DNA from 4 places in the Kitasatospora sp. NPDC034023 genome. Region 1 is predicted to be linked to each of the others. Evidence: riboswitches for the same ligand, from Rfam matches in the RefSeq annotation. Region 1 holds a riboswitch; each other region holds the start of a gene.
What was found. Region 1 has a riboswitch for cobalamin ahead of nicT (Nickel transporter NicT). Riboswitches for the same ligand answer to the same signal wherever they lie in the genome.
Positions count from the first base shown of each region.

Region 2: another riboswitch for cobalamin. It lies ahead of ACZ52R_RS12335 (cobalamin biosynthesis protein); the one in region 1 lies ahead of nicT (Nickel transporter NicT).
Region 3: another riboswitch for cobalamin. It lies ahead of metE (5-methyltetrahydropteroyltriglutamate--homocysteine S-methyltransferase); the one in region 1 lies ahead of nicT (Nickel transporter NicT).
Region 4: another riboswitch for cobalamin. It lies ahead of ACZ52R_RS20485 (ribonucleoside-diphosphate reductase subunit alpha); the one in region 1 lies ahead of nicT (Nickel transporter NicT).

Region 1 is NZ_JBVIRY010000007.1:212,818-218,498, forward strand. It holds gene ACZ52R_RS13725 (hypothetical protein) at 1-884, opposite strand, end outside; gene ACZ52R_RS13730 (ArsR/SmtB family transcription factor) at 940-1,323, opposite strand; cobalamin riboswitch at 1,406-1,619, shown strand; gene nicT (Nickel transporter NicT) at 1,652-2,779, shown strand; gene ACZ52R_RS13740 (cupin domain-containing protein) at 2,933-3,166, shown strand; gene ACZ52R_RS13745 (M24 family metallopeptidase) at 3,269-4,375, shown strand; gene efp (elongation factor P) at 4,456-5,019, shown strand; gene nusB (transcription antitermination factor NusB) at 5,024-5,461, shown strand; gene ACZ52R_RS13760 (thioesterase family protein) at 5,608-5,681, shown strand, end outside.
Region 2 is NZ_JBVIRY010000006.1:275,725-281,405, reverse strand. It holds gene ACZ52R_RS12345 (alpha/beta hydrolase family protein) at 1-328, opposite strand, end outside; gene ACZ52R_RS12340 (helix-turn-helix domain-containing protein) at 454-1,137, opposite strand; cobalamin riboswitch at 1,335-1,466, shown strand; gene ACZ52R_RS12335 (cobalamin biosynthesis protein) at 1,620-2,606, shown strand; gene ACZ52R_RS12330 (cobyric acid synthase) at 2,603-4,141, shown strand; gene ACZ52R_RS12325 (putative cobaltochelatase) at 4,138-5,681, shown strand, end outside.
Region 3 is NZ_JBVIRY010000033.1:46,524-52,204, reverse strand. It holds gene ACZ52R_RS33670 (NADH:flavin oxidoreductase) at 57-1,202, shown strand; gene ACZ52R_RS33665 (putative Ig domain-containing protein) at 1,446-3,455, opposite strand; cobalamin riboswitch at 4,017-4,242, shown strand; gene metE (5-methyltetrahydropteroyltriglutamate--homocysteine S-methyltransferase) at 4,399-5,681, shown strand, end outside.
Region 4 is NZ_JBVIRY010000015.1:8,305-13,985, forward strand. It holds gene ACZ52R_RS20480 (ribonucleotide-diphosphate reductase subunit beta) at 1-596, opposite strand, end outside; gene ACZ52R_RS20485 (ribonucleoside-diphosphate reductase subunit alpha) at 617-3,037, opposite strand; cobalamin riboswitch at 3,229-3,354, opposite strand; gene ACZ52R_RS20490 (GH12 family glycosyl hydrolase domain-containing protein) at 3,437-4,774, opposite strand; gene ACZ52R_RS20495 (glycoside hydrolase family 26 protein) at 4,870-5,681, opposite strand, start outside.

The DNA.
Region 1 (5,681 bases):
GCGGCGCCGTAGAAGGAGACCGAGCCGTGGTCGCCGATCAAGACGTCGGCGGCGACCAGGGCGGCCTGCCAGCCCTGGTGCGGCGGGATCAGGCGCAGGCCCATCCGGCGGGCGGCGTCGAGCAGGGACTCCGGGTCGTGCCGACTCCAGATGTTGGGGTGCAGGACGACGGCCACGGTGTACTCGTCGGCGGGCAGCCGGCGGACCAGGCGCTGGGGCAGGTCGGGGCGGCGGCCGAATAACGAGTGCTCGCTCCAGGTGGAGTTGACGACGACGAGCCGTCGGCCGTCGACGGCGCCGAGTGCGGCGCGGTAGGTGTCGCGGGAGCGTCGGCTGTGCAGCATCCGGTCGAAGCACGGGTCGCCGACCACGTGGGCGACGTCCAGTGCCTCGGGGCAGGAGTCCCGCAGGCGGTCCAGTTGCTCGGGGTGGGAGAGGCCGAGGACGTCCACGAACACCCGCCCGCGGTGGGTGAGTTCGTTGCGGGACAGGCCGGCGGCGCTGACCGTGTCGCCGGTGGACTCGGTCACCAGGCGGTTGTAGCCGGCGCCGTGGGGGAGGACGACGAGCCGGGCGTCCAGGCGGTGCATGGAGGAGTGGACGGCGCAGGCGACGGCCAGGTCGAAGCGGTGCCGGACGGCGTCCTCCCAGTCCAGCACGGTGAAGCCGGGCAGGCCGTGCAGGTACTCGTCGAGGGCGCGGTCGGCGAAGGCGGAGCCGGGGTTGACGGTGAAGTACCGGGCGATGCCGTCGGGGTTCAGCAGGGTGAGGACGTCCAGGACCCGGGTGGCCGAGGTGAGGGTGCGGGCGACCGCCAGCACGCGGGCCTTGACCGGTCGGGTGTTCCAGCGGTCGGCGGGCCAGACGTGGGGGTGGGACGGCACACCATGATCGTACTCATCCGGGGTGGCGCGCCGGGTGCTGTTTCCCGAGTGTCGGTCAGCCCGCCGCTGCGGTGGGCTCGTGATGCTCGGCGGCGGCGCACGCGTCGAGGAGGGGGCGCATGTCCTCGTCCACGAGCCGGTAGCGCACCACACGTCCGTCCTTGTCGCCGGTGACCACGCCGGCCGTGCGGAGCAGCCGCAGGGCCTGGGACACGGCGGTGTCGCGCATGCCGGTGGCGACCGCGAGATCGGTGACGGCGAGCGGGCCGGCCCGGTGGAGGGCGAGCAGCAGGGCGAGCCGTCCGGGGTCGGCGAGCAGGGAGAACCGCTCGGACCAGGACCGGACGTGCGCGGCGTCGCCGATCGCGGCGATGGCCTCGCAGACCCGGTGTCCGTCGATGGTGCGGTGGCCCGCGCGGTCGGCCGGTACGAGATGCATGCGGACATTCTTGCAGGCGGCGTGCTGTGATCCTGGACACCTGCGCAGGTGCGCAGCCTTGCATGGGTCGGGGCGTGGCCCCTACGGTGTAGCCCGCCGTGGTGCTCGGGAAGACCGGTGACGGACCCTCAGGGGTCCGGATTCCGGAGCGGCCCTCGCCACTGTGATCGGGTCACTCCTCCGTCCCCGGAGGAGTGTCGTCCGTACCCACGACGCCACTGGGTGCCTCGCGCACCTGGGAAGGCGGGTACGGACGTCCCGTAAGCCAGGAGACCGGCCACGGCATCTCACGAAGTGATTCCACGAGGTGCTGGAGCGTGATCCGAAGATGACCCTGCCCGAAACCGCCGCCGCAGACGTGAAAGCGGGCGTGAGAACGGTCCCGTCCGTGCTGCCCACCTTCCGGTGGAAGCGCGAGGACACCGTCCGTACGGCCGGGCTGATGGGGGTGATCCTGGCCATGCACGTGGTGGCCTTCGGGACGCTCATCTTCCTGGTCGCACCCGAACGGTACGCGGTCGGTACCCAGGTCTTCGGGGTGGGCCTGGGTATCACCGCGTACACCCTCGGCATGCGGCACGCCTTCGACGCCGACCACATCGCGGTGATCGACAACACCACCCGCAAGCTCATGGCGGACGGCAAGCGGCCGGTCTCGGTGGGCTTCTGGTTCGCCCTCGGGCACTCCTCGATGGTGGTCCTCATGTCCGCCCTGGTGGCGGGCGGCGCGCAGCTGGCGAGCACGCTGATGGACGACGACTCGGCCACCCACAAGTGGCTCGGCATGATCGGGACGACCACCTCCGGCGTGTTCCTCTACCTGATCGGCGCGCTCAACCTGGCGGCGCTGCTCGGCATCATCAAGGTGTTCCGGGCGATGCGGGCCGGGCAGTACGACGAGGCGGAGCTGGAGGCGCACCTCGACTCGCGCGGCTTCATGGCCCGGGTGCTGAACCGGGCGACCCGCTCGATCACCCGGCCCGGGCAGATGTTCCCGGTCGGCATGGTGCTGGGCCTGGGCTTCGACACCGCGACCGAGGTCACCCTGATGGTGATGGCGGGCTCGGGCGCGGCCTCCGGGCTGCCCTGGTACGCGATCGTCTGCCTGGCGCTGCTGTTCGCGGCCGGGATGAGCCTGTTCGACACCCTGGACGGGACGTTCATGAACTTCGCGTACCAGTGGGCCTTCGCCAACCCGGTTCGCAAGGTGTACTACAACCTGACCATCACTGGGCTGTCGATCGCGGTGGCCTTCATCATCGGCACCATCGAACTGATCGGCGTGCTGCACGAGAAGCTCGACCTGACCGACCCGGTGACCGGCTGGATCGCGGACATCTCGCTGGACAACGTCGGCTACGCGATCGCCGGGCTGTTCGTGGTGGTCTGGGCGGTGGCGATCGGGTACTGGAAGCTCGCCCGGGTCGAGAAGCGCTGGGCACCCGAGGGGTCGTGAGCCGGAGGGCATGAGAGTGGCTCATGGGGCCGGGGCATGAGCCGCGCTCATGCGGCAGCGCCATGAGCTCGACTCATGCGGCCGCCCCATGAGGACAGCTCATGCGGCAGCGCCATGAGCGTCACTCATGCGGCCGCCCCATGAGGACAGCTCATGCGGCAGCGCCATGAGCGTCACTCATGCGGCCGCGAGCAGCACCCGGCCGGAACGGTGGAGATCATCCGGGTCGACGAGGGCGAGCCGGCCCTGGTGCACGACGAGCGCGGACACCCGGTGCCGGTCGGCAGCACGGTCTTCTTCGGCGCCTCCTACCCGCACGTCTGCCGCAACCCGGGGCGGCGGATGCCGGCGCTGACCATGGTGGTCTCCGCCCGGCCGCCGCGCTGACCCCTGTCCTCGCGCGCCGAACGGCGCCTGCCCGAGGTGTCCCGGGGTTCCGTCGGGAGTGCTCGGCGGGCGGTTCGGCCCGGGGGTTCGTAGGCTCGACGCATGGCGGATGCGTACGCGGGTCGGCGGGAGCGGGTGAGGGAGCACTGCAGTGCGGCCGGGGCCGATGCGGCGCTGATCACCCGGGCGGCGAACGTGCGGTATCTGACGGGCTGCGCGCCCTGTGGAGCGACCTTGCTGCTGACCAGGGAGCGGGTGTTGCTCGCGCTGCCGGACGACCTGCCGCCGGACGACTCCGGGGAGCACCTGATCGCCCCGGACGTCCCCCAGCTGCCGGTGGCGGCCGGGGCGGACACCGCGCTGGCCGCCGCGGCCGCCGCGGCGAGCTTCGGGGTGGCGGCTCTGGCGGTGGAGGAGCACGACCTGACCGTCAGCCGCCACCGGGCGGTGGCGGGCCTGGCCGAGCGGGCCCGGTTGGTCGACCTGGGGCAGGTGGTCGAGCGGCTGCGGGTGGTCAAGGACGAGCACGAGATCGCCGATCTGCGGATCGCCGCCGAGATCGCCGACCAGGCGCTCGGCGAGCTGCTGGAGTCGATCCTGGTCGGCCGCACCGAGCGGCACCTGGCGATGGAGCTGGAGCGCCGGATGATCGACCACGGCGCGGACCGGGCCGCCTTCCCGGTGTCGGTCGGCACCGGCAGCCACTCCGGCCAGGCCGCCCACCAGCCGACCGACCGCCGGGTGGAGGAGGGTGACTTCCTGACCGTCGTGATGGGCGCGCAGTACCGCGGTTACGGCGTTTCCACCGCCCGCACCTTCGTGATCGGGGCCGCGCCCGCGCCCTGGCAGGTGGAGCTGCACCGGCTGGTCTTCCGGGCCCAGCGGGCCGGCCGGGAGGCGCTCGGACCGGGCGTGGAGCAGTGCGTACCCGACCGGGCCGCCCGGCAGGTCCTGGAGGCGGCGGGCCACAGCGAGGCCTCGCCGCACCCGGTGGGCCACGGCATCGGGTTGGAGATCCGGGAGGCGCCGCGCCTCGGTCCGTCGGACATGGGTAAACTGGACAGCCGCGTGCCGGTCACCGTCGGCCCAGGGGTTCATCTCCCGGGCAAGGGTGGTGTCCGGATCGAGGACACGCTCGTCGTCCGCCCCCTCGAAGAGGGCGGGCCCGAGTTGCTCACCATCACCACCAAGGAGCTCCTCGCCCTGTGACCGCGGCCGCTCGACGGCCGTGGGCGGCAGGACGCAATCCCTTGGTTCCTTGACAGCTATATCCAGGAGTAAGTGCGCCCGTGGCTTCCACGAACGATCTCAAGAACGGCATGGTCCTCAAGCTGGACGGCGGCAAGCTCTGGTCTGTCGTCGAGTTCCAGCACGTGAAGCCCGGCAAGGGCCCGGCCTTCGTGCGTACCAAGCTCAAGGAGGTCCTGACCGGCAAGGTCGTCGACAAGACCTTCAACGCGGGCACCAAGGTCGAGACCGCCAACGTCGACAAGCGCGGCATGCAGTTCTCGTACATGGACGGCGAGAACTTCGTGTTCATGGACATGGACACCTACGACCAGCTGACCATCGAGAAGGCCGTCGTCGGCGACGCCGCCAAGTACCTGCTGGAGGGCTTCGAGGCCCTGGTCGCCACCAACGAGGGCGCGGTGCTGTACATCGAGCTCCCGACCTCCGTCGAGCTGACCATCGCCGAGACCGAGCCGGGCGTCCAGGGTGACCGCTCGACCGGTGGCACCAAGCCGGCGACCCTGGAGACCGGCGCCGAGATCCAGGTGCCGCTCTTCGTCACCACCGGTGAGAAGGTCAAGGTCGACACCCGCGACGGCAGCTACCTCGGCCGGGTGAAGTAAGTCCGTGTCGGCCGCACGTAGCAAGGCCCGTACCCGGGCCTTCCAGATCCTCTTCGAGGCCGACCATCGCGGGGTCGACCCGCAGCAGGTCCTCGCCGACTGGGTGGCCCGCGCCCGCGAGCCGAAGCCTGACGAGGGCACCCCGCAGATCGGCGAGTACACCATGGAGCTGATCGAGGGGTACGTCCAGCACGCTCGCCGGATCGACGACCTGATCTCGCAGTACGCGGTGGGTTGGACGCTCGACCGGATGCCGATCGTGGACCGCAACGTCCTGCGACTCGGTGCTTACGAGCTGATCTGGGAGGACGGTGTCCCGGACGCGGTCGTCCTGGACGAGGCCGTCGAGATCGCCAAGGAGTTCTCCACGGACGACTCCCCGGCCTTCGTCAACGGCCTGCTCGCCCGCTTCCTGGAGCTGAAGCCGAGCATCCGCCGATAACCGGACGATGCCCCGCAGACGGCCGCCGGACCCGAAATTTCGGGTCCGGCGGCCGTCGCGCGTTTCACCCGCTCGGCGTAAGGTGGGAACCTACTCGTCAGTAACTTGGCGTTCGGAACCACGTGCGAAGGGCAGGTCCCCCCCACATGACCACCGCGACCCGCAGCGAGTTCGACCAGGGCATCGCCCTGACCAGACACCCCGAGGAGGCCGGCCGCTA
Region 2 (5,681 bases), on a different contig from region 1:
TGCCCCGGTCGGCGCGGACCAGCCGACGGGTGACGCCCTCCTCGTCGCTGTGCAGGACCTCCTCGACGACCGCGTGGCCGCCGTCGTCCCACTCGACCGCCCAGCGGCCGGGACGCAGGCTCTCGGGGCTGCGGCTGAAGGTGATCCGCCCGACGCCGAGGCCGCGGACCAGGACCGGCCCGGACTCCTGCACGGCCGTGACCGGGCGGACCATCCGCTCGGAGGCCCGGCGGCCGATCACCAGGACGACGGCCCCGGCTCCGACGGCGGCGGCCGCCACGACGGCGGCGGTTCCCCAGCGCATATCGATCCCCGCTCTGTTGGTCACGGACCGGACGGTGTTCGTGCACCAGTCCACCGGCGCCCCGGCCGCCCGGCCACCGGGCTGGGCCGTCCGGGTCACTCGGCGCGGGGTCGGGGCGCGGGGACGGGGTCCGGCGTCGGGGCGCGGGGTCAGTCCGTGGCGGCGTCGAGGAGGTGCCAGAAGCGGGGGGTGAGGGAGTCGGTGGTGGGGGGTGGGGCGGCGCGGGTGGTGGCGCCCCAGTGGGTGGGGACGTGGTGTTCCTGGTGGAGGACGGTGAGAGCGGCGGCGAGGGTGTCGGCGGGGGCCGGGACGATGCGGGCGAGGGCGCGGAGGCGGGGTTGCCAGCGGCCCGCGACGCACTGGCGGAGGAGCTGGCCGAGGGCCTCCCGGCGGCCGGTGGCCTCCACGAGCTCGGGCAGGGTCAGGTCGAGGACCTCGGCGAGGGCGCGGGTCTGTTCCTCGTCGCCGTCCCATTGGCCGGTCAGTTCGGCCTGCCGGTAGGTGGCGAGGACGGTGCCGGTGCGGTCGGCGACGGCGGCCTGGCCGAGTTCACGGGCGACGCGGTGGTCGCGCAGCCGTACCGGGCGGGTGTCCATCAGCTGGGCGGCGGGGCACCAGAGGGCGCGGGCGAGGGCGACGAACTCCGGTTCGCTGGGGCGCAGCTCGCCGGCCTCCCAGGCGAGGACGTGGGCGGGCAGCAGCCGGACGCCGTGCGCGGCCATGCCCTCCGCGACCTGCTCGGGGGTCAGGCCGAGGCCGGCCCGGTGGGCGCGGGCGGCCGCGGGGGAGAACGGCACCGGAGGCGGGACAGTGGGGGTCTTTCTGCGACGCATGCCACCGAACGGTAGGCGCGGACCGCGGTGCGCCCCAGCGACCGAACCCACGAAGCGGCCGGTCCGGGGGCGGTGCTCCGCTGGGCGATCCCACAGCGCGTCGGGGCGGTGCCCGGTGTGACCAACCCCTCCGTGACCTCGGTTGACTCCCGGTTCGGCCGCGTGATGGGATCCTGGGGCCAATCGGAGGCATGGAGAGGAAGCCGGTGCGAGTCCGGCGCGGTCCCGCCACTGTCACCGGGGAGCACGCTCGGAATGATCGCCACGGCGGGCCGTCAGAAGCCGCTGGAAGGCCCCGGGGGTGTGTCCGACCCGGAAGCCAGGAGACTCTCGCCCCCGCTACGTCGATCCAGGGCGCGGACCCTGAGTGAGGACACGCACGCGATGCAGGCTGCCCCGCCCCACCGGACTCCGAGCGGCCTTCCGCCGAGCTGTCTCCCGATGAGTTGTCTTCCGATCAGCCCCCTTCCGGCGTTCGTCCTGTGACCGTCCGTCCTGCGACCGGACGCCCCCTGGCCCGCGCCGCCGCGTTCGCACTGGGCGCCGTCGCGGGCTACGCCGCCGACGCCCGCTTCGCCGACCCGCGCCGGGGCCACCCGGTGGCCGTCTTCGGCAGCGCGGCGACCCGGCTGGAGCGGCGCCTGTGGCGCGACGACCGTACGGCCGGGGCCGGGTACACGGCGCTGTGCGTGGGCGCGGTCGCGGCGGGCGCGCTCGCCCTGGACCGTACGGTGGGCCGGCGCCCGCTGGGCCGGGCGGCGCTGGCGGCGGCCGCGACCTGGACGGTCCTCGGCGGCACCTCGCTCACCCGGGAGGCCCGCGCCATCGGCCGCTCGCTGAAGGACGGCGACCTGCGGGCCGCGCGGGAGCGGCTGCCGCACCTGTGCGGGCGGGATCCGAGCGCGCTGGACGGGCAGCAGATCGCCCGCGCGGTGGTCGAGTCGGTGGCCGAGAACACCGCCGACGCCGTGGTGAACGCGCTGGCCTGGGGTGCCCTGGCGGGCACGCCCGGGCTGCTGGCGTTCCGTGCGGTGAACACCCTGGACGCCATGGTGGGACACCGTTCGCCGCGCTACGCCCGGTTCGGCTGGGCCTCGGCCCGGCTGGACGACGTGGCGGGCTGGCCGGGCGCCCGGCTGACCGCACTGCTGACGGTGGCCGCCGCCCCGCAGCCCCGGACGGCCTGGCGGGTCTGGCGGCGCGACGGCTCCTCGCACCCGAGCCCGAACGCGGGCCAGGCGGAGTCGGCGTTCGCCGGGGCGGTGGGCGTGCGGCTGGGCGGCACGCTGCAGTACGGCGAGCGCGTGGAGCACCGTCCGGTGCTGGGCGCGGAGCTGCGGCCGGTGACGGTGGACGACATCGAGCGGGCCTGCGCGCTCTCCCGGCGGGTGGGCGCGCTGGCACTGGGTACGACGGTCGCGGGGCATCTCGTGATCAGGGCGTTCGGTAAGAGGAGGGGTGGGGCATGAGCAACGCGCTGCTGGTCGCCGGGACGACCTCGGACGCGGGCAAGAGCGTGGTGACGGCCGGCATCTGCCGCTGGCTGGCCCGCCAGGGTGTGCGGGTCGCGCCGTACAAGGCGCAGAACATGTCGTTGAACTCCTTCGTCACCGCCGACGGCGCCGAGATCGGGCGGGCCCAGGCGATGCAGGCGCAGGCCGCCCGGGTGGAGCCGGAGGCGGCGATGAACCCGGTGCTGCTGAAGCCCGGCGCGGACGGCCGCAGCCAGGTGGTGCTGCTGGGCAGGCCGGTCGCCGAGGTGGGTGCGCTGGACTACCGCGAGCGCAAGCCCGTCCTGCTGGAGCGCGCCCTGGAGTGCCTGGCCGACCTGCGCCGCCGCTACGACGTGGTCGTCTGCGAGGGCGCCGGCTCGCCCGCCGAGATCAACCTGCGCGACCGCGACATCGCCAACATGGGCCTGGCCACGGCCGCCGGGCTGCCGGTGGTGGTGGTCGGGGACATCGACCGCGGCGGCGTGTTCGCGGCGATGTACGGGACGCTGGCGCTGCTGTCGGCGGAGGACCAGCGGCACGTGGCCGGCTGGTTCGTCAACAAGTTCCGCGGCGACGCGCGGCTGCTGGCGCCCGGGCTGGAGATGCTGCACGAGCTGACCGGCCGTCCGGTGCTGGGCACCCTGCCGATGCTGCCCGGACTGTGGCTGGACGCCGAGGACTCGCTGGACCTGTCGACGGTGGTGGACCGGGTCGACGGGCGCGGGCCGCTCGGGGCGGACGTGCTGCGGGTGGCCGTGGTGCGCTTCCCCCGGCTGTCCAACTTCACCGACCTGGACGCGCTGGCGCAGGAGCCGGGCGTGCTGGTGCGCTGGGCCACCAGACCCGAGGAGCTGGCCGACGCCGACCTGGTGGTGCTGCCCGGCACCCGGGCCACCGTGGCGGACCTCGCCTGGCTGCGCGAGCGCGGCCTGGAGCCGGCGCTGAAGGCGCGGGCGGCGGCCGGGCTGCCGGTTCTCGGGGTGTGCGGCGGCTACCAGATGCTGGCGCGCGGGATCGTCGACGAGGTGGAGTCCAAGGCGGGCGCCGTCGACGGGCTCGGCCTGCTGCCGACGCAGGTGCGGTTCGGCGCCGAGAAGGTGCTGGCGCGGCCGGTCGGCGAGGCGTTCGGGCACCGGGTCGAGGGCTACGAGATCCACCACGGGGTGGTGGCCGTGGAGGGGGGCCAGGCGTTCGTCTCCGATGGCCGAGGGCAGAGTCTGGACGGCTGCCGGGTGGGCTCGGTCTGGGGCACGACCTGGCACGGCGTGCTGGAGAACGACGACTTCCGTCGCGAACTCCTGCGCGAGGTCGCCGAGTTGGCGGGCCGGGCGTTCGTCCCGGCGCCGGACACCTCCTTCGCCGAGGCGCGCGAGGCCCGGCTGGACCGGCTGGGCGACCTGATCGAGGAACACGCGGACACCGACGCGCTGTGGAAGCTGATCGAGGGCGGGGTGCCGGCGGCCGGATCGCTGCCGTTCCTGGCGCCCGGGGCACCTGGGAGTGACGCATGACTGACGTCCGCTATCCGTTCACCGCGATCGTCGGCATGGCCGACCTGCGGCTGGGGCTGCTGCTGAACGCGGTCTCCCCGGCCGTGGGTGGCGTGCTGGTCCGCGGCGAGAAGGGCACCGCGAAGTCGACCATGGTGCGCGCGCTGGCCGGCCTGCTGCCGTCCATCGCCGCCGTGGACGGCTGCCGCTTCGCCTGCGACCCGGCCGCGCCCGACCCGCAGTGCCCGGACGGGCCGCACTCCGCCGCCGGGAGCCACGAACGGCCGTCCCAGCTGGTCGAGTTGCCGGTCGGCGTGGCCGAGGACCGGATCGTCGGCTCGCTCGACCTGGAGCGCGCGCTGGCCGAGGGCGTCAAGGCGTACGAGCCCGGGCTGCTCGCCAAGGCACACCGCGGCGTGCTCTACATCGACGAGGTGAACCTGCTCCAGGACCACGTGGTGGACCTGCTGCTGGACGCCGCCGCGATGGGCCGCTCGTACGTCGAGCGCGAGGGCGTGTCGGTGCGGCACGCGGCCCGGTTCCTGCTGGTCGGCACGATGAACCCGGAGGAGGGCGAGCTGCGGCCGCAGCTGCTCGACCGGTTCGGCCTGACCGTCGAGATCGCCGCCACCCGGGACCCGGCCGAGCGCGCCGACGTGGTCCGCCGCCGGCTCGCCTACGACGCCGACCCGGCCGGCTTCGCCGCGCGGTTCGCCGAGGAGGAGCGGGCACTCGCCGAACGCATCACCGCCGCACGGGAGTTGCTGCCCAAGGTCGAGCTGACCGAGGTGGCGCTTCGTCAGATCACCGCCGTGTGTGCCGCGTTCGAGGTGGACGGCCTGCGCGCGGACATCGTGATGGCCCGCACCGCCGTCGCGCTCGCCGCCTGGGACGGGCGCACCGAGGTGCTGGAGGAGGATGTCCGCAAGGCCGCCCAGCTGGCGCTGCCGCACCGGCGCCGCCGCAACCCCTTCGACGCGCCGGGGCTGGACGAGGAGCAGCTGGACCGGACGCTGGAGGAGCACGCCCAGGGGGACGACCCCGAGCCCGACCCCGAGCCCGACCCCGAGCCCGAGGGCGACGGCCCGGGGCCGGACGGCGACGGCCCCGACCCCGAGGGCGGCCCGGACGGCGGTGGTCCGGACGGCGGCGGGGCGCCCGAGCCCTCCGACGGCGGCGCCCCGGAGGCGTCCACGACCGGCGGGGACGACCAGCCACAGTCGCCGGTCCCGACCCAACACCCGGCCCCCGCACGGGAGTCGACGCCGGCCGCGGCCGGGGACCCGTACCGGACCAAGCTGTTCACCGTCCGCGGCACCGGCCACGGCGCCCAGGGCCGCCGCTCCCCCGCCGAGACCACCGGCGGGCACACCATCCGCGCCCGCCGCCCGCAGGGCGCGCTCGGCCGGCTGCACCTGACCGCGACCCTGCAGGCCGCCGCGCCGCACCAGGCGGCACGCGGACGCAGCGGCCGGGCGCTGGTGCTGCGGAAGGACGACTTCCGCGAACAGGTGCGCCAGGGCCGGGAGTCCAACCTGGTGCTGTTCGTGGTCGACGCCTC
Region 3 (5,681 bases), on a different contig from region 1:
CACGGGCAACCGTTTTCGTCCCGGCGCACACCACCCCTTACCCGCGAGGAATCCCCATGACCGTCACCGAGCCCGCTGCGGCCGCCGACCCCTTCGCCTCCCGCGCGGCCGAGATCCTGTCCCGGCCCGTCACGATCAACGGGCTGACCGTGCCCAACCGCATCGTGATGGCGCCGATGACGCGCCAGTTCTCCCCGGGCGGCGTGCCCGGCGAGGACGTGCGCGGGTACTACGCCCGCCGCGCCGCCGCGGGCGTCGGCCTGATCGTCACCGAGGGAACGTACGTCGGCCACGAGTCCGCCGGCCAGAGCGACGACATCCCGCGCTTCCACGGCGAGGAACAGCTGGCCGGGTGGGCCCGCGTCGCGCAGGACGTCCACGCGGCGGGCGGCACCATCGTGCCGCAGCTCTGGCACATCGGCATGGTGCGCAAGCAGGGCGACCCGCCGTTCGCCGACGCCCCCGCCGTCGGCCCGTCCGGCATCCGGCTGGACGGCACCGAGGGCACCGGGCGGGCGATGACCCGGACCGACCTGGACGCCGTCATCGGCGCGTTCGCCGAGGCCGCCGCGGCCGCCGAACGGATCGGCTTCGACGGCGTCGAGCTGCACGGCGCGCACGGCTACCTGCTCGACCAGTTCCTGTGGGCGGGCACCAACCGCCGTACCGACGCCTACGGCGGCGACCCGGTCGCCCGGACGAAGTTCACGGCCGAGGTCGTCGCGGCGGTGCGCGAGGCCGTCTCCCCCGAGTTCCCGGTGATCTTCCGCTACTCGCAGTGGAAGGCGGAGAACTACGACGCCCGCCTCGCCGAGACCCCGCAGGAACTGGAAGCGATCCTCACCCCGCTCGCGGAGGCCGGCGCCGACGCCTTCCACGCCTCGACCCGCCGCTACTGGATCCCCGAGTTCGACGGCTCCGACCTCAACCTGGCCGGCTGGACCAGGAAGCTCACCGGCCGCACCGCCATCACCGTCGGCTCGGTCGGCCTCGACGGCGACTTCGTCCGCGCCTTCATGGGCGAGGGCGCCCCGGTCCAGGGCATCGACAACCTGCTCGACCGGCTGGAGCGCGACGAGTTCGACCTGGTCGCCGTCGGCCGCGCCCTCCTCCAGGACCCGCAGTGGGCCGCGAAGGTCCTCGCCGGCCGCTTCGCCGACCTGCACCCTTACGACGCCGCCGCAGTCCGCACCCTGAGCTGACCCCCCCGCCCCGAGGCCCTGCCGCGCGGCGCGCGCGAGAGGGCCGGAGGGCCGGGCAGACCGGCCACACCCCGGATACCTACCGGAAGTCGGCCGGCCTGCTGACGGCCGGCGCGCAGAGCGGCTGACCGTTCGGCAGGCGCACCACCCCGCCCGGTGGTCCGCCGCTGCCGACGGGTGGAAGGCGGTGGGGCTGCGGCAGCCGGCTGCCGCAGCCCCACGGATCGTACGGTCAGGAGATGGTCAGGACACGGTGAGGGCCGTGTCGTCGATGACGAAGCTCGTCTGGAGGGAGCTGTCCTCGGTGCCGGTGAACTTCACGGTGACGTTCTGGCCGGCGTAGGCGGAGAGGTCGAAGGTGCGCTGCTGGTAGCCGGCCGCGGCGTCCACGTTGGAGTAGGTCTTCAGCGTGGTGCCGTTGACCGAGACGGTCAGCTTGTCGTACGCGGTGCTGCCCGACTCCGCGGTGTCGATGTGCAGGTAGAAGCTGAGGGCGGCCTTGCAGCCGGCCGGTACGGCCAGGGTCTGGGCGAGCGTGTCGGTGTGGGCGGAGCCGTAGCCGTCGAGCCAGGACTTCCAGCTGCCGCCGTGGGCGGGCTCACTGCCGGAGTTGTCGATCACGCCGGCGCTGGCCGTCCACGGGGTGGCGCTGCCGGTCTCGAAGCCGGGGTTGCCGAGGAGCTGGGCGGGGGTGCAGCCGCCGCCGGCGCCGGTGACGGTCCAGCCGAAGGTGGTGGAGCCGCTGGCGCCGGTGCCGTCGGTGGCGGTGACGGTCACGGTGAAGGTGCCGGCGGTGTTCGCGGTGCCGGTGATCAGGCCGGTGGCGGCGTCGACGCTCAGGCCGGCGGGCAGGCCGGTGGCGCCGTAGCCGAGGGACTGGCCGGAGGCCGAGTCGGTGGCGTGGATCTGCAGGCTGACGGCGGAGCCCTGGGCGGTGCTCTGGCTGCCCGGGTTGGTCACGGTGACGGTGTTGCCGCCGGTGCTGCCGTTGGTGAAGGCGGCGGTGCCGTTGGGCGTGCCGAGGCCGGTCGGGCCGTCGTAGCCGGCGGCGGCGGTGCACAGGTAGGACGGGGAGCAGCTGCCGTTGGCGCCGCTGGTGACGTCGTACAGGGAGCCGGTGTGCGCGTACGGGTAGGAGGCCGGGGCGGTGCCGGCGGCCGGGGTGCCCGCCAGGGCGTAGACGGAGGCGATGATCGGGGAGGAGGCGCTGGTGCCGCCGTAGACGTTCCAGCCCGAGCCGCCGTAGGTCTGGTAGACGGCGACGCCGGTGGCCGGGTCGGCGACGGCGGAGACGTCGGCGACGGTGCGCTTGCCGCAGCCGGTGTCGTGCTGCCAGCTCGGCTTGGCGTCGTAGGCGGAGCAGCCGGAGCCGGCGCCGTTGCCGCCGGAGCTGCTGCCCCAGACCTTCTCGGTCCAACCGCGGGCGGTGGAGGCGCGGTTGAGGCTGGTGCCGCCGACGGCGGTCACGTACTGGGAGGCGGCCGGGTACTCGACGCCGTAGCCGGAGTCACCGGAGGAGACGGTGATGGCGACGCCGGGGTGGTTGAAGTAGCTGGTGTCGGAGCTCGGGTCGGTGGAGTCCTCGCCGCCGCCGTAGCTGTTGGAGACGTACTTGGCGCCCATCGAGACGGCGGTGTTGACGGCGGCGCCGAGGTTGCTCATGTTGGCGTCGTCGGACTCGACCAGCAGGATGTGGCAGTTGGGGCAGACGGCGCTGACCATGTCGACGTCGAGCGAGATCTCGCCGGCCCAGCCGCTGTCGGCGGTCGGGTAGCTGGTGCCGCCGCGCTGGTCGACCTTCCTGAAGCAGCCGTTGGCGGTGGTGCAGGCGGGCAGGCCGTACTGGGAGCGGTAGGTGGCGAGGTCGGACTCCGCGTTGGGGTCGTCCTGGGCGTCGACGATGGCGACGGTGGCGCCGGCGCCGGCCGAGGTCGGGAGGTTGTAGGCGGAGGCGAGGTCGCTGGGGCCCAGGCCGGAGGGGTTGATGTCCGGAGCCAGGGCGAGGTGCTGGACGAGGTCGGTGCGGGCGAGCGCGAGGCAGGCCATTTCGCCGGGGTGGGTCGGGGCGGCGCAGACGTGCTTGGTGGTGACACCGGTGGTGGGGCCGGTGCCGGCGGTCCCGCCGGGGACGGCGGCGGCGCCGGGGGCGGTGGCCGCGAGCAGGCCGGTGGCGGCCAGCGCGAAGGCGGGCAGGGCGGCGAGCAGTCTGCGCGCCCGGGCAGGGCGCGCACCGCTGGGGGAGTGGAAGCGCAAGAGTCGACCCTCCGTGGGGGTGAGGGCGCGGCCGGTGCCGGCAGTTGGGGTGCTCGCCGGGACGGGCTCGGGCCCGTGCTGACGGATCACGTGCAGGTGCTCGTCGGCCACGGCGGATGGCCGTGGACCGGCATGGTGCTTGCGCTGTACGGGAGGTGGGGCACGCACCCCGGGTGAGCAGGGTGGTGTGGCCATGACATGCATGGGCATGTCGGAGGCCCGTACCGTTCACGGTCGGGCCCGGCCGCTTCGGCACCGCCATGAGGTTACTGACGGGTGTTCGACAACCTCAAGGTGCCGTTCGCAGCCTTTACCGGGCTTTGCCCATCAATTGTCCGGAGGATGAGGCGGGTTGCTCCGCACCGGCGGAGGCGGGCTGCTCCGCACCGGCGGAGCCGGGTCGCGACGCCGGTGGGTGTCGGTGGGTCCCGCCGTGACGAGCCGTCATGTTCCGACTCCCGCGATGGGGAAGCCTGGTCCTCCGGCCGCTCCTCGCGTCGACGCCGTCCCAGTATCCGGACGATTTGAGCGAATCCCTGTTCAGCTCCCGCGGTCCTGCGCCTAAGCTGGCCGTGCAGCTGGTTCGCCCTGTCCGCCAGGCAGGCGCGTCGCAAGAGGGAACCCGGTGGGAATCCGGGACTGCCCCGCAGCGGTGAGTGGGAACGACCGCCGTCATACGCACTGGGCCCGGGACGGGTCTGGGAAGCGACGGCCAGTAGGTGTCCGCCCTGGAAGCAGGGCGGCTGTGCCCGCGAGTCCGAAGACCTGCCACTGCCCGCGCGCGACCGATCGCGCGCGGAGATCCGGTGACCTCGAGGGCGGGTCGGCGTACCTACCAGACGGAGCCGCGCCCACGTGCGGGCGCCCGTCCGGTTCGTCACCCCTTCGCGCCTTCGTCCCGTCATCGGGGACCAGAGGAATCAGGCTCGCGAAGGAGAGTCCCTTGACAGCGAAGTCCGCAGCGACCACCACCAGCACCACCGCAGTCGCCACCACCGCCACCACCACCGGCGCCGCAACCACCACCGCAGCCACCGCGTACGGCTACCCCCGGCAGGGTCGCAACCGGGAACTGAAGAAGGCGATCGAGGGGTACTGGAAGGGCGCGGTCACCGCCGAGGCGCTGCTGAACACCGCCGCCGACCTGCGCCGGGAGAGCTGGGCCCAGCTCGCCGAGGCCGGGGTTGGGGAAGTCCCGACCGGAGACTTCTCCCTCTACGACCACGTGCTGGACACGACGGTCGCCGTCGGCGCGATCCCCGCCCGACACCGGTCCGCGGTCGACACCGATCCCCTGGACGGCTACTTCGCCATGGCACGCGGCACCCAGGAGGTGGCGCCGCTGGAGATGACCAAGTGGTTCGACACCAACTACCACTATCTCGTACCGGAGTTGGGCTCCGACACGGTCTTCGCCGCGAACCCGGCCAAGGCGGTCGCCGAGCTGCGCGAGGCCCTCGTCCTCGGCCACGCCGCCAGGCCGGTGCTGGTCGGTCCGGTGACCTACCTGCTGCTCGCCAAGCCCGCTCCCGGGGTGGCCGAGGACTTCCAGCCGATCACCCTGCTGGACCGGCTGCTGCCCGTCTACGCCGAACTGCTCGCCCACCTGCGGGCGGCGGGCGCCGAATGGGTGCAACTGGACGAGCCCGCCCTCGTCCAGGACCGCACCCCGGCCGAACTCAACGCCGCCGCCCGCACCTACCGCGAGCTGGGCGGCCTCGCCGACCGGCCCAAGCTGCTGGTCGCGAGCTACTTCGACCGCCTCGGCGACGCCCTGCCGGTGCTCGCCAAGGCCCCGGTCGAGGGCCTGGCGCTGGACTTCACCGGCCCGGCCGCCGCCAACCTGAACGACCTCGCCGCCGCCGGCGGCCTGCCCGGCAAGCGGCTGGTCGCGGGAGTCGTCGACGGCCGCAACATCTGGATCAACGACCTGGAGAAGTCGCTGGCCACCCTGGCGACCCTGCTCGGCCTCGCCGACAGCGTGGACGTCGCGCCGTCCTGCTCCCTGCTGCACGTGCCGATCGACGCCGCCGCCGAACGCGACATCGACCCGCAGATCGCCCGATGGCTGGCCTTCGCCCGGCAGAAGGCCGCCGAGGTCGCCCTGCTGGCCCGCGGTCTGCGGGAGGGCGCCGGTGCGATCACCGCCGAACTCGCCGCGAACCGCGCCGACCTGGCCTCCCGGGCCACCTCCCCGATCACCCGCGACCCGGCGGTCCGGGCCCG
Region 4 (5,681 bases), on a different contig from region 1:
CCGGTCGCGAGACCGTGCAGCAGGCCCCGGCTCCGGAACCAGTACACGTAGGCGAACGCGCCGTAGAAGAACAGGCCTTCCACACACGCCGCGAAGCAGATCAGGTTGAGCAGGAACGCCCGCCTGTCCTCCTTCGTCTGCAGCGAGTCGATGTGGTCGACCGCGTTCATGTACTTGAAGCAGAACTGGGCCTTCTGGTGGATGGAGGGGATGTTCTCCACCGCGGCGAAGGCCGCGTTGCGGTCCTCCGGGTCCGGAAGGTAGGTGTCGAGCAGCGTCAGGTAGAACTGGACGTGCACGGCCTCCTCGAACAGCTGCCGGCTCAGGTAGAGCCGCGCCTCCGGGGAGTTGATGTGCTTGTAGAGGCTCAGCACCACGTTGTTCGCGACGATCGAGTCGCCCGTCGCGAAGAACGCGACGAGGCGCCCGATGAGGTGGCGCTCGCCCTCGCTCAGCTTCGCCAGGTCGGCGACGTCCGAGTGAAGGTCGACCTCCTCGACCGTCCAGGTGTTCTTGATGGCGTCCCGGTACCGGTCGTAGAACGACGGGTAGCGCATCGGGCGCAGGGTCAGCTCGAAGCCGGGGTCGAGCAGCATCTTGCGGTCTTCGGGGGTGCTCACTGGCAGGCCTCGCAGGACTCGGGGTTCTCCAGGGAGCAGGCCAGCGCGGCCTCCTCCTCCGGGGTGAGGGTCGGGGTGCCCACCGGGATCGTGTTGGCCGGCACCGGCGCGGCGGCGCGGGCGGTACCCGACGCGGCCTGGGCGATGCGGGTGGCCGGGCGCGAACGCAGGTAGTAGGTGGTCTTGAGACCGACCTTCCACGCGTAGGCGTACATCGAGCTGAGCTTGCCGATGGTCGGCGCCGCCATGAACAGGTTCAGCGACTGGCTCTGGTCCAGGTACGGCATGCGGGCCGCGGCCAGGTCGATCAGCGCGCGCTGCGGCAGCTCCCACGCGGTGCGGTACAGCGACCGCACCTCGGCGGGCAGCCAGTTCAGCTCCTGCACCGATCCGTTGGCGTCGCGCAGCGCGTCGCGGGTCTGCTGGTCCCAGACGCCGAGCTCCTTGAGCTCGCGCACCAGGTACGGGTTGACCTGGAGGAACTCGCCGCTGAGCGTCTCGCGCTTGAACAGGTTGGACACCTGCGGCTCGATGCACTCGTACACGCCGGCGATGGACGCGATGGTCGCGGTCGGCGCGATGGCCAGCAGCAGCGAGTTGCGCAGGCCGGTCTCGGCGATGCGGGCGCGCAGCGCGGTCCAGCGGTCGGCCCACTGCGGGGCGGCCGTCGGGAAGTGGTCGATGTGCAGTTCGCCGCGGGCGGCGCGGGTCTCGCCGTACGCCTCGTGGCGGCCGAGCCGCTCGGCCAGGTCGGCGGAGCGCTCGTAGGCGGTGAGCATGATGCGCTCGGCGATCAGCGTGGACAGCCGGGCGGCCTCGGCGGAGTCGAAGTCGAGCCGCAGCTTGAAGAGGACGTCCTGGAGGCCCATCACGCCGAGGCCCACGGGCCGCCAGCGGGAGTTGGAGGTGCCGGCCTCGGTGGTCGGGTAGAAGTTGATGTCCACGACGCGGTCGAGGAAGGTGACGGCGGTGCGCACGGTGGCGTCGAGCCGCTCCCAGTCCATGGCGCCCAGCAGGTCGTCGGCGGACGCCCCGGGGGCCACGTGGGCGCCGAGGTTGACCGAGCCGAGGTTGCAGACGGCGGTCTCGGAGTCGTCCGTGACCTCCAGGATCTCGGTGCACAGGTTGGAGGAGTGCACCGTGCGGCCCGGCAGCGCGGTCTGGTTGGCGGCGCGGTTGGAGGCGTCCTTGAAGGTCATCCAGCCGTTGCCGGTCTGCGCGAGGGTGCGCATCATGCGGGCGTACAGGGTCTGCGCGGGGATGGTGCGCACGGCCTTGCCGGCCAGCTCGGCCTTGCGGTAGGCCTCGTCGAAGTCGGCGCCCCACAGGTCGACCAGCTCGGGCACGTCGGCCGGGGAGAACAGCGACCAGTCCGCGTTGGCGTTGACCCGGCGCATGAACTCGTCCGGGATCCAGTGCGCCAGGTTGAGGTTGTGGGTGCGGCGGGCCTCTTCGCCGGTGTTGTCGCGCAGCTCGAGGAACTCCTCGATGTCGGCGTGCCAGGTCTCCAGGTAGACGCAGGCGGCGCCCTTGCGACGGCCGCCCTGGTTGACGGCGGCGACGGAGGAGTCGAGGGTGCGCAGGAACGGCACGATGCCGTTGGACTTGCCGTTGGTGCCGCGGATCAGGCTGCCGCGCGAGCGGATGCGCGAGTAGGACAGGCCGATGCCGCCGGCGTGCTTGGACAGGCGGGCGATCTGCGCGTAGCGGTTGTAGATCGAGTCCAGGTTGTCCAGCGGGGAGTCGAGCAGGTAGCAGCTCGACATCTGCGGGTGGCGGGTGCCGGAGTTGAAGAGCGTCGGCGAGGAGGTCAGGTACTCCAGGCGGCTCATCAGGCCGTACAGCTCGGCGACTTCGCGCACGGACTGCTCGTTGTCGCCGACCGCCAGGCCACAGGCGACGCGGAGCAGGAAGTGCTGCGGGGTCTCGATCACCTTGCGGGTGATCGGGTGGCGCAGCAGGTAGCGGGACTGCACGGTGCGCAGGCCGAAGTACTCGAAGCGGTCGTCGCCCTTGGTGTCGATCAGCGCGTCCAGGGCGGCGGCGTGCTTGGCGACGAACTCCGCGGTGGTGTCGCCGATCAGGCCCTCGGCGTGGCCGACGGTGATCGAGGCGGAGAAGGACGTGGAGCCCTGGCTGTTCGCCTCGTCGACGATCTCCAGGGCGAGCAGGCGGGCGGCGAGCTTCGAGTACTGGGGGTCCTCGGCGATCATCGACGCGGCGGCGTCCACGGCCAGCCCGCGCAGCTCGGCGAAGTCCGAGCCGGCGTGGCGGCCGCGCAGCGCGGCGGCGGCGACATGGCCGGGGTCGACCTCGGTGAGGTCGACGCTGCGGTCGGTGAGCAGCCGCAGCAGGGCGCCGCCGGGGTCGGAGACCTTCGGGTCGGTGAAGGCGGTACCGGAGCCCTGGGCGGGCAGGGTGGCTGAGGCAGCGGTGGTCAAGGCGCTCTCTCCTGGCGGCGATCGTCGGCGGTGATCGGAGTACCGGGCGATCGGGGCAGGGGAGCACGCGCGCGGGCGCAAGCGGCGTCCGTGCGACGGTGGCATCCCCGGCCCGCCCGCGAGGCCCGGAAGGTACTGCTGGTGCTGGCGCGGCCTCTGCGGGAGGGCCGTGGCGCACGCTGTCGGCAGGTCATCGGACTCGCGGGCAGGGCTCTTGGAGCCGCTCGCTCACCGCTGCGGGGCAGTCCCGGATTCCCACCGGGTTCCCCTGCATCGACAGCAGGGATGAGCATACATCTAGTGGCGCGAGTCCGATGCAGCCCCACATGTAGTGTCGCGGGGCACGACTGTTCGACTCATCGTGCGATAATCTGCTCAGGCTGGAGGGTGCCATCCCTGGCCCGTACGGGCATCGCACGGGCGCATCCGCACCTGGGTGGTCCCGCCCGCGGAGGCGCTCGCAGAGGCGCCCGCGGAGGCGCTCGCAGTCCCGCTCGAGGAGGCGCTCGGACCGGCACTGGCGGCAGCGCTCGGACCCGCACTCCCGGCAGCACCCGGATTCTCGACGCAGCGCCCCGTGTCCTGGTTGGCGAGCTGTCCCGTGGGGGTCACCCGCCAGCGCTGGTCGGGCCGCGAGGTGCAGCCGGTGAGGACGGGGAAACCGAGGCCCGGGTCCTCGACGCAGCGCCCGTTCTGCCCGATCGAGCCGTTGTCCCCCATCGTCCAGGTCTGGGCCGGCGAGCCGTCGCAGGTGCCGGCGCCGACCGCGGCCGGATCGCCCGCCACCCGGCTGTCCAGACAGAGACCGGGCAGGGCCGAGGTGATCGCGCCGCTCGGCTGTCCGGCGGCGGCCTGGAACGAGAAGGAGTCGCTGCCGAGGCCGGCGCCGCCGTCCCAGATCTCGAACCCGGCCTGGACGGCGCACAGGTACGAGCCGGCCGGGACGTAGCCGCGCTGGATGGCGTCGCGGGTGAAGGCCCGCAGGTCCAGGTCGGTGACGGAGGTCGTGCCGGTGGCCATCTCGTAGGTGATCAGGGTGTGGCTGCTCTTCTTCGGGGCCTCGTACACGCGGTAGGAGGTGCCGCCGACCTGTAGGTCGCCGGTCCGCTGGCCGAACGGGGTCTTGCCGTTGCCGCGCAGCCAGATCATCAGCTCGGCGCTCTCGGTGAAGGAGCAGCTGGTCCGGCTGTTGCTGTACCAGACGTCGTACGAGACGTTGTAGACGCCGCCGTCGACCTGGGTGGTCTGCCAACTGCTGGTCGCGTACCGCAGGTTGTCCACCGGGATGGGCAGCGGGCCGGTGCCGGGCTGGAGCTGGGTGCTGATGTGCGGGTAGGCGCCGGGGCCGCGGTCCGGGTCCGTGAGGCTGGCGGGGCTGATCCCGCTGCGGGTCACCCGGAAGTCGGTGCCGGCGCCGCTGCTGCTGATGCAGAGGCCGCCGGTGGCGTTCCACTCGTTCGGGTTGATCAGGTAGCGGCCGGAGTCGACGGCCTGGGACGGGTAGCGGTTCTGCCCGGTGGAGCAGATCTCGCCGGCGGTCGCGGCCGGCAGCGGGGTGACGGCCGTGGTCGCCCGGACGGGCGCCTGCGGGTCCCGCGAGTCGTGCGGGATCAGCACCGCGCACAGGGCCAGCACGATCGCGATGGTCGGCGCGAGCCACCACCACGGGCGCAGGCCGCGGCGCCCGGTTCCGGGCACGACGGGGTGGGTCATGGGGCTCTCGCCTCCCTGCTGCGGTGTCTGCGGCCGGTGCGCGGGCCGGGGCGGTGGTGTCGTAGGCCGGTACGCGGGCCGGGGCGGGGTCGTGCTCACCCGGCGGGCGTGGAACTCGACCGGGGCTTGGTCGCGGGCGAGGTCGGCTTCTTGACCGGAGGCTTCTGGGTGGTGGCCGACGGGCTGGGGGAGGCCGGCGCGTCGGGGGAAGGGGCGGGTGCCGGGGCCGGCGCCGTGACGGTCAGGGCCGGCTCGGAGTGGACGGTCCAGGGCGTGTTGTAGCGCGGCGCGGAGACCCCGGCGGCGAACGCCTGGGCGGCGGCGGGGGACGCGGCCACCCGCCAGTCGACCTCCTTCCTCGCCTCGTACCAGATCACGCCGATGATGTCGGGGTGCTGGGCGAGCTGCGAGAACATCTCGGTGATCCACTGTGCCTTCAGCCCCGAGGTGTCGGTGGCCCCGGTCTCGGTGATCACCACGGGCTTGTGGCTGAACGCCCGGATCTGCTCGATGGTCGGCTGGAAGATCTGGTCGAACGACTTGTACTTCTCGACGCCGGTGGTGCCGTAGTAGCCGGACAGGCCGACCCAGTCGACGTAGTCGTCGCCGGGGTAGAGCGTGTTCAGGCTGGTGGCGTTCTCGTAGTCGACGTTGGGGCTCCACACCCAGGTGACCCGGGTGGCGCCGGCCTGCTTGAAGATGTCGTGGACGTGCCGCCAGGCCTGGACGTACTGGCCCTTCTTGTTGCCGTTGGACTGCTCGGCCCAGGGGTACCAGTAGCCGTTCATCTCGTGGGCGAAGCGCAGGGCGACGGGGTAGCCGAGGCCCTTGATGCCGTCGGCCCAGGTCTTGATGTAGTCGTCGAACCTGCCGTCGATGATGTTGGAGAGGGAGTACTCCGGCTGCT